One region of the Streptomyces sp. VNUA24 genome, then DNA from elsewhere that is predicted to be linked to it. Evidence: riboswitches for the same ligand, from Rfam matches in the RefSeq annotation. Region 1 holds a riboswitch; each other region holds the start of a gene.
What was found. A riboswitch is a leader RNA that binds a small molecule or an ion and turns the genes downstream of it on or off. The one in region 1 is predicted to bind cyclic di-AMP.
Positions count from the first base shown of each region.

Region 2: another riboswitch for cyclic di-AMP. It lies ahead of PYR72_RS32555 (hypothetical protein); the one in region 1 lies ahead of PYR72_RS20305 (LysM peptidoglycan-binding domain-containing protein).
Region 3: another riboswitch for cyclic di-AMP. It lies ahead of PYR72_RS28930 (transglycosylase family protein); the one in region 1 lies ahead of PYR72_RS20305 (LysM peptidoglycan-binding domain-containing protein).

Region 1 is NZ_CP119143.1:4,798,318-4,800,629, reverse strand. Features, by position in the region: gene PYR72_RS20305 (LysM peptidoglycan-binding domain-containing protein) at 103-855, opposite strand; cyclic di-AMP (ydaO/yuaA leader) riboswitch at 860-1,065, opposite strand; gene PYR72_RS20300 (polyprenyl synthetase family protein) at 1,834-2,312, shown strand, end outside.
Region 2 is NZ_CP119143.1:7,602,513-7,604,824, forward strand. Features, by position in the region: gene PYR72_RS32550 (hypothetical protein) at 1-873, shown strand, start outside; gene PYR72_RS32555 (hypothetical protein) at 1,039-1,296, opposite strand; cyclic di-AMP (ydaO/yuaA leader) riboswitch at 1,304-1,519, opposite strand; partial or broken gene PYR72_RS32560 (IS5/IS1182 family transposase) at 1,776-1,989, opposite strand; gene PYR72_RS32565 (hypothetical protein) at 2,036-2,312, shown strand, end outside.
Region 3 is NZ_CP119143.1:6,748,831-6,751,142, reverse strand. Features, by position in the region: gene PYR72_RS28930 (transglycosylase family protein) at 136-828, opposite strand; cyclic di-AMP (ydaO/yuaA leader) riboswitch at 833-1,033, opposite strand; gene PYR72_RS28925 (transglycosylase family protein) at 1,216-2,268, opposite strand.

The sequences.
Region 1 (2,312 bases):
TGGGCCCGCCGGCCCAGGGGAGCAGATGGAGCAGATGGAGCAGATGGAGCAGATGGAGCAGATGGAGCAGATGGAGCAGATGGAGCGGATGAGCCGCAGGGCTCAGTAGGCGCCGAAGACGTTGTCGATCGAGCCGTACCGGTCGGCGGCGTAGTTGCACGCCGCCGTGATGTTCGCGACCGGGTCGTACGGGTCGTACGGGGTGCCGGACACGTGGTACGCGGCGAACGTCGGGTCGATGACCTGGAGGAGGCCCTTCGACGGGGTGCCCGCGGCGGCGTTGGAGTCCCAGTTGTTGATGGCCAGCGGGTTGCCCGAGGACTCGCGCATGACGTTGCGGTAGATCCCGTTGTACGTGCCGGGGATCCCCTTCTGCGCCATGATGTCCAGCGACTCGCGGATCCAGCCGTCGAGGTTGTTCGCGTAGGTCTTGGCCGACGCCTGCGTGGCCGTGGACGTCTTGGACGCGGTCGACGCCTTCTTGGCCGCGGCCGGCTTGGTGCCGTTCAGCTTCAGCTTCAGGCCCGGGCGGATCAGCGCCGGGTTGTCGCCGATGGCCGCGCGGTTGTTCTTGTACAGCTGCTGCCAGCCGCCCTTGGTGTGGTGCTTGCGGGCGATGGAGGAGAGCGTGTCGCCGGAGACCACGGTGTACGTCGTGGCCTTGGGCACCACCGCGGCGGGCGCGGCCTGCGGGGCCGACTGCACGGAGGCGGCGGCCTGGGCCGGGGCGGCGGCGTTCGCGGTCGTGGCGACCGTGAGCGGAAGGGCCAGCGCGGCCCCGCCGGTGCCGGCGGCGAGGAGGCCACGGGTCAGCGCGTTGCTTCTGGGACGACGGTGTTTGCCTTGTGCGGGCATGCTGAATTCCTCTCCGTCGCCTGCGAGGTGAGCTGTCGGGTTCGGGCTGGAGATGCCCGGCCTCGCACGTCGTCCCGGCGGCCGCTGTGCGTGCGGCGTCCGCTGGGCGTACTGCGCGTGGCTTCACCCCTAGCCGGTCCGAAGGGGGTTCTTCGGACCGACGGCTTACCTGGGTCCCCCGCTCCTGCCGTGCGTGGATGAGTGGTGATGGGTGGGGAGTCCGGGGCGGCGGCAGGATTCGGCGGTCCGTCCGGACGAGGTGTGAACGTATGCGAGAGCACACGATCGGAACAAGTCCTGGTTTGGCGCTTTGGTCCAGTTGACCTTGAGTTTGCTGCGATTCGACCCAAGATCGGCTCTTCGTCTCCTGGCTCAACTTGCCTACCGCAAAGGGAAAGTCGACGGCATGGCGGGCGGGCGTCGCGTGGCGGGCCGGAGAGGGCTGGTGACTCAACTCACGGGAGGAGTCGGGTGAAATGACGGTAAGTGGTAAATCGGTCAACTCGGACCTGGAGGGGCAGGTTCAAAAGGGGCGAAATCGGGACGTGTGGTGAAGGGGATGGTGGGTCCGGGGCGGGCCGGGGGCGGCGGGGGTGCCGGCCGGAGGTGTGGCTGGAGGTGTGGCTGGAGGTGCGGTCGGGGCGCGGAGGCGTTTCCGCGGGGGAGAACGGGTACGCGTCGCGGGTGGGCGCGGGCAGGGGTGCGGGCCCGGGCGTGGGCGGGCGCGCGGGTGGGCGCGGACGGGTGCGGCACGCGCGTCGATGGATATCGGCGTGTATGAGTTGATCAAGAATGGGAGGAGTGCGGTCCCATACCACTCCAGGCGAAGCCGTGGGCGCTCGCGGTGATCGAAAGGTGACCGGATACGCTGACTCGGGTGATGACAGCGACAGATCGACAAACCGTGTCATCGACCGTGAGAGCGACCTAGACCGACCGTGTGACCGTCATCAGACGTCAGCAGACAGGAGAACCCTCGTGACCGTCGTCGAGCCGTTCGGGCTGAGCGCGCGGGACCAGGCTCTCGAAGCCGATGTCCAGGCCGGAATGGCGGCCGTCGAGGAGGGTCTGCTGGAGGCGACCAAGAGCGAGGTCCCGTTCATCCAGGAGGCCGCCCAGCATCTGCTGCGCGCGGGGGGCAAGCGGTTCCGCCCGCTGCTGGTGATGCTCGCGGCGCAGTTCGGCGACCCCTACGCGCCGGGTGTCGTGCCCTCGGCGGTGGTGGTCGAGCTGACCCATCTCGCCACGCTGTACCACGACGACGTGATGGACGAGGCCGAGGTGCGCCGGGGCGTGCCGAGCGCCAACGCCCGCTGGGACAACTCCCTCGCCGTCCTCACCGGCGACTTCCTCTTCGCCCGCGCCTCGCACGTCCTCGCCGACCTCGGTCCCGATGCCGTCCGCATCCAGGCCGAGGCGTTCGAGCGGCTGGTCACCGGGCAGATCCTGGAGACCGC
Region 2 (2,312 bases), 2.8 Mb from region 1:
CGAGTTGTCATCAGCCCCGGAAACACCAATCCGGAGACCGGATCGATTGAGTTCTATTCCGGCAGCGCCGATGAGTCAGCACCGGCAGAACTCAATACCGCCATCGCGTACGCCTCGGATTCCTCCGCCACCTACGAAGTTCCGAGCGTTTCGCTCAGCGCCCCCAAGGTGACTGGTTCGATCCAGGAAACAGGGGTGTTCCTGCAAAGCCACGTGCCGGGCTATTCGGGAGGAGTCTTCAACCTCTACGCAAACGATCTGAGCGGGAACGGAGTTGCCTACATCAGCGGCTACGGCGCCGATACATCGGACGCCGGATCATCCATCGAACTGCACGTCCGCGATGCGCCGTCCGCATCCGCCCAGGCCACTGCCAAGCTCACATCCAGCGGATTCGCGATCGACCGAGACCTCAGCGTCTACGGCAAATCCCAGGGGCGCGGATTTGTCGCGCAGAAGACACTGACCGCGAACGTCACCTTCTCCAGCGCGGAGACGCCCCTCATCGCCACCGGCAGCATCACGTTCAAGGCCGGCCGCGCCTACCGCGTCTCCCTCTGGGCACTGCATAGTGCGGCCAGTGACAGCTACGCGCTATACCGAATCCGCAAGAACAGCGTGTCCGGAACGATTTACAAGGACCAGATACGGGTCAACAATCTGCAAGCCTCCACAGCGAACGCAGCCGTTTCCGTCCAGACCATCCTGACCAACACGACAGGCAGCGACGTCACGGCCGCACTGTGCTGGACCGGGGCTCAAGGAGGAGTCGCACAGACATGGACGCTCGCCGCCAGCAGCAGCAACGTCGCCTATCTGTTGGTAGAGGACTGCGGCTCGGCCGACGACTACATCGGCCAGGCGATCACCTGACTGGCTCGATCATGGCAACTCGGAGCTGTCCCGATCTCAAGTGGCGCCCACGATATCTTGAATCGGCCATAGCCGCGTGAATTCGGTGCTATGACCTCATGTCAAGAGGGGTGCAGGAAGAGGGCCTTGGCCAGATGCCAAGGCCCCTCCTGCTGTGCTAACGGGTCAAGATTGCCCCCGGATGAACCTCAACATCAGGATGATGAAGCCGCACAATCCGGCTGCTGCTAGGCAGCCTGTGTAAATCGCCTCGAAATTCGAGACGTGGTCCATGATCCGTCGTCCTGTCGCTGCGGAGAAACCACCGATGATTCCCACAAGGACAATGACTGCGGCTTCAAACTTGCGGATCTTGGACCCATCACCCCCGTCTCCGTTGGAGCTGGTTCCGGAGGGCTGGGGGTTGTTCTGCGTCGTTGACATGACGGCTGTACCTTCGCGTCAGCCGCCTGTGGAGGATGACCTGTCGGATTCGGGCTGGCGAAGTTGCCCGGCCGCATACACGCGGCTTCATCCCAAGGGCTGCTCGGTCCGGTCATGGTGTGACCGTCCCGGCGACCCGTCACGCTGGGTCCTCCACTCCTGCCGATGCATATATCTGTCGACCGGTCATCCGGGCGGCGGCAGGATTCGGCGTCCGCCCGGATCGCCTCACCGTGGTGGCGAGGGCTTGTCGTTAGAGGGATCTTGGCCTATCCGTGGTCGAAAGTCCCAGGAGGGCCAGGGGTTTGTGTTCTTTCGCACCACTCACCCGTTCGGGTGGACGTATGCGAACTTCCCAGGTCAGGCGGCTGTCGGGGCGCGAGTGCGGGTCAGGAAGTAGGGCTGCGCCTACGCCATCTGAGGGATGTCGTCTAGTTCGAGTTGAGGCAGCGTCACGGGGTCCACGGCATGCGCTGTCGGCGCCGCCATGTCATGCCCGAGCCTGAACCGGGGCCGCGCGGCAGATGCTTCCGTCCGATCCTCACGTGCAGCAAGTACAAGACACATCCCGGTCCTACAACGGCTGGCGACCTGGATTTGCGGAAGCGCCGCTGGCGCTGCGGTAACAGGTTCCAAGTGATCCCGCAGCTCAACCGACACGATCCCCGGCCTGTCGGTGGGAACCGCTACTATCCGGGATGCCTCACAGGACGATGGGCGAAGTCAGGGAAAGGGCGACGTGGACGAAGCAGTAGTCAAACGGAAGTTGGGTATCTCGAACTGGCGGAACCTGTCCAAGGACAAGGTGCTCAATTTCGTGGCATCGATGCCCGAGATGCCCACTAAAGTGCGGCTCAAGATCATTGAGCAGTTCCCTGCCTTCAAGGACCTGGGCAAGGACAATATCGATGCGGTCAAAGAGGCCCACAAGTCTACTCTCGCGGCCAACGAGAACAGTCAGAACCACTTCTTCAAGGCTTCGCAGGACCAGAGGGACGCACTGCGAGCCGACCTCG
Region 3 (2,312 bases), 2.0 Mb from region 1:
ACGGATGTGAGCGGGCTGTGGTTCAGCCGGGGAGCGGCCTGATTTCCGGCCCGGCTGAACCTGCCCTCGCCTGCCCGGCCGTGGGGGCGGCCGTGGGGGCGGCAGGCGTGTGGCGGCCGTCGTGGACGCCGTGGGTCAGCTCAGGTGGAGCTGCTGGCCCGGGTAGATGAAGTCGGCGTCGTCGATGATGTCCTTGTTCAGCTCGAAGAGCTTCTCCCAGCCACCCTTGACGTGCTTCTTCGCGGCGATGCCGCTGAGGGTGTCGCCCTTGACGACCTTGTACTCGCCGTCGCCCTTCTTGACCTTCTTGCCGGTCGGGGTCTTGACGGTGGCGCGCTCGGAGGAGCGGGAGGCGCGGTTGCCCTCGGTGCTCTTCTTGGTGCTCTCCTGCGTGCTCTGCGAGGAGCCGGAGGAGTTCGTGGTGCCGGAGGAGGCGGGGGCGCCGTCGTACGAGGCGCCGGACAGGCCGACACCGCAGACCGGCCAGGCACCCTTGCCCTGGCCCGCGAGGACCTTCTCGGCGATCGCTATCTGCTGGGCCTTGCTCGCCTGGTTGGCGGTGGAGGCGTACTGCGTACCGCCGTAGGCGGCCCAGGTGGAGGCCGAGAACTGCAGGCCGCCGTAGTAGCCGTTGCCGGTGTTGATGGACCAGTTGCCGCCGGACTCGCACTGGGCGACGGCGTCCCACTCGGAGGCGGTGGCGGCCGAGGCGCTGCCGGCGGCCATCAGCGGGGCGGCGACGGCGGCGGCACCGGTGACGCCGACGACGGCGATGGCGCGAGCGGCCTTGGACGGGCGACGGTGCTTGCCCTTGCTGGAGAACAGCATGGAGAGATCCCCTCACCGACGCCTGCGAGGTGAGCTGTCGGGTTCGGGCCGGTTGAGTTGCCCGGCCGCGCACGCTCGCCTCTCGGCTCACGTCGCGCGGCTTCACCCCCAGCCGGTTCCGGTCGTTGCGCCCCCGAAGGGCCGCAACCGCCGGACCCGGCACTTACCTTGGGTCCCCCGCTCCTGCCTACGGCGCTTGACGCGACGACTGTTCCTCACGGCCGATGGCAGGATTCGGCGTGCCGACCGGGAGGGCCCGCTGTGGCGAGCGGTCACGACCGTAAACAGGTGATTGCCCGAATTTCAAAGACGATCAGGGGGTCTGTGATTCATCTCCCACGGAGATCAAAACGGGCAATCAGGGTCGAACCATGACCCGAACTGCCGCTACTTTTCGCCCGTTTCGGCACCGACTTCGAGGGTCTGACCGGGAAGGATGAGGTCCGGGTCGGTTCCGACCGTGCGCTCGTTCTCGGCGTACAGCGACCGCCACCCGCCGTCCAGGCCGAGCGAGTCCACAATGCCGGTCAGACTGTCCCCCACGCGGACGGTGTAGGCGCCCTCGACCGCCTCGCGCGAGGCGCCGCCGTCCCGTGAGGCGTGACGGCCGGAGGAGGTGCCGTCGGCGCGTGAGCCGTCGCCGGACTCCGCGGCGGAGCCGGTGTCCGTGCCGGATCCCTCGTCGGCGCTGGCGCCGCGGTGGCGGCCCGTACCGCTCTCGCCGTCGCCGGAGGCCGCGGAACCGTCGCTCCGGCGCGCGTCGTCCGACGTTCCGCCGCCGGACGTGCGGGAGTCGCCGTCGCCGGAGCCGGTGGAGTCCGCGGAGTCGGAGTCGGAGTCCGTGGTCGCCTTCGCGGAACCGTCGTCCGTGTCCGCGTCCGCGGACGGGGTCGGCGAGGCGGCCCGCTTCCCCGAGCCGTCGCCGGAGTCGGCGTCGTCGGTCGACTTGGCCGAGTCGGCCGAGTCCGGCGAAGCGGAGGAATCCGGCGAACCGGATGTACCGGAACCGCTGCCGGAGTTCGACGAGTCGTCCGCGACGCCGGTGTCCACGTCGGCGGAACCGGAGTCGCCGCCCAGGTTGTGGAGCAGTCCGCAGGTGGACCAGACGCCGACGCCCTGGTCGGCGAGGACCTTCTCGGCCACGGCTATCTGCTGGGAGCGGCTGGCCAGGTCCGCGGTCTTCGCGTACTCGAGGCCGCCGTACTTCTCCCAGTTGGCCTGGGTCAGCTGGAGACCGCCGTAGCGTCCGTTCCCGGTGTCCGCGCTCCAGAAGCCACCGCTCTCGCACTCCGCCACCTGGTCCCAGGTGGTTCCGCTCGCCGCACTCGCGCCGGTGGCGCCGAGGAGCGGGATGGCGATGGCCGACCCGGTCACTCCCGCCGCGACGAGGAGAGCCGGAGCCTGACGGGGGCGACGGTGACGACCGTTCCCGGAGAGCATGCGGTTGCCTTTCACACGACAGCGGTGGCCTGTGCGACGGGCGT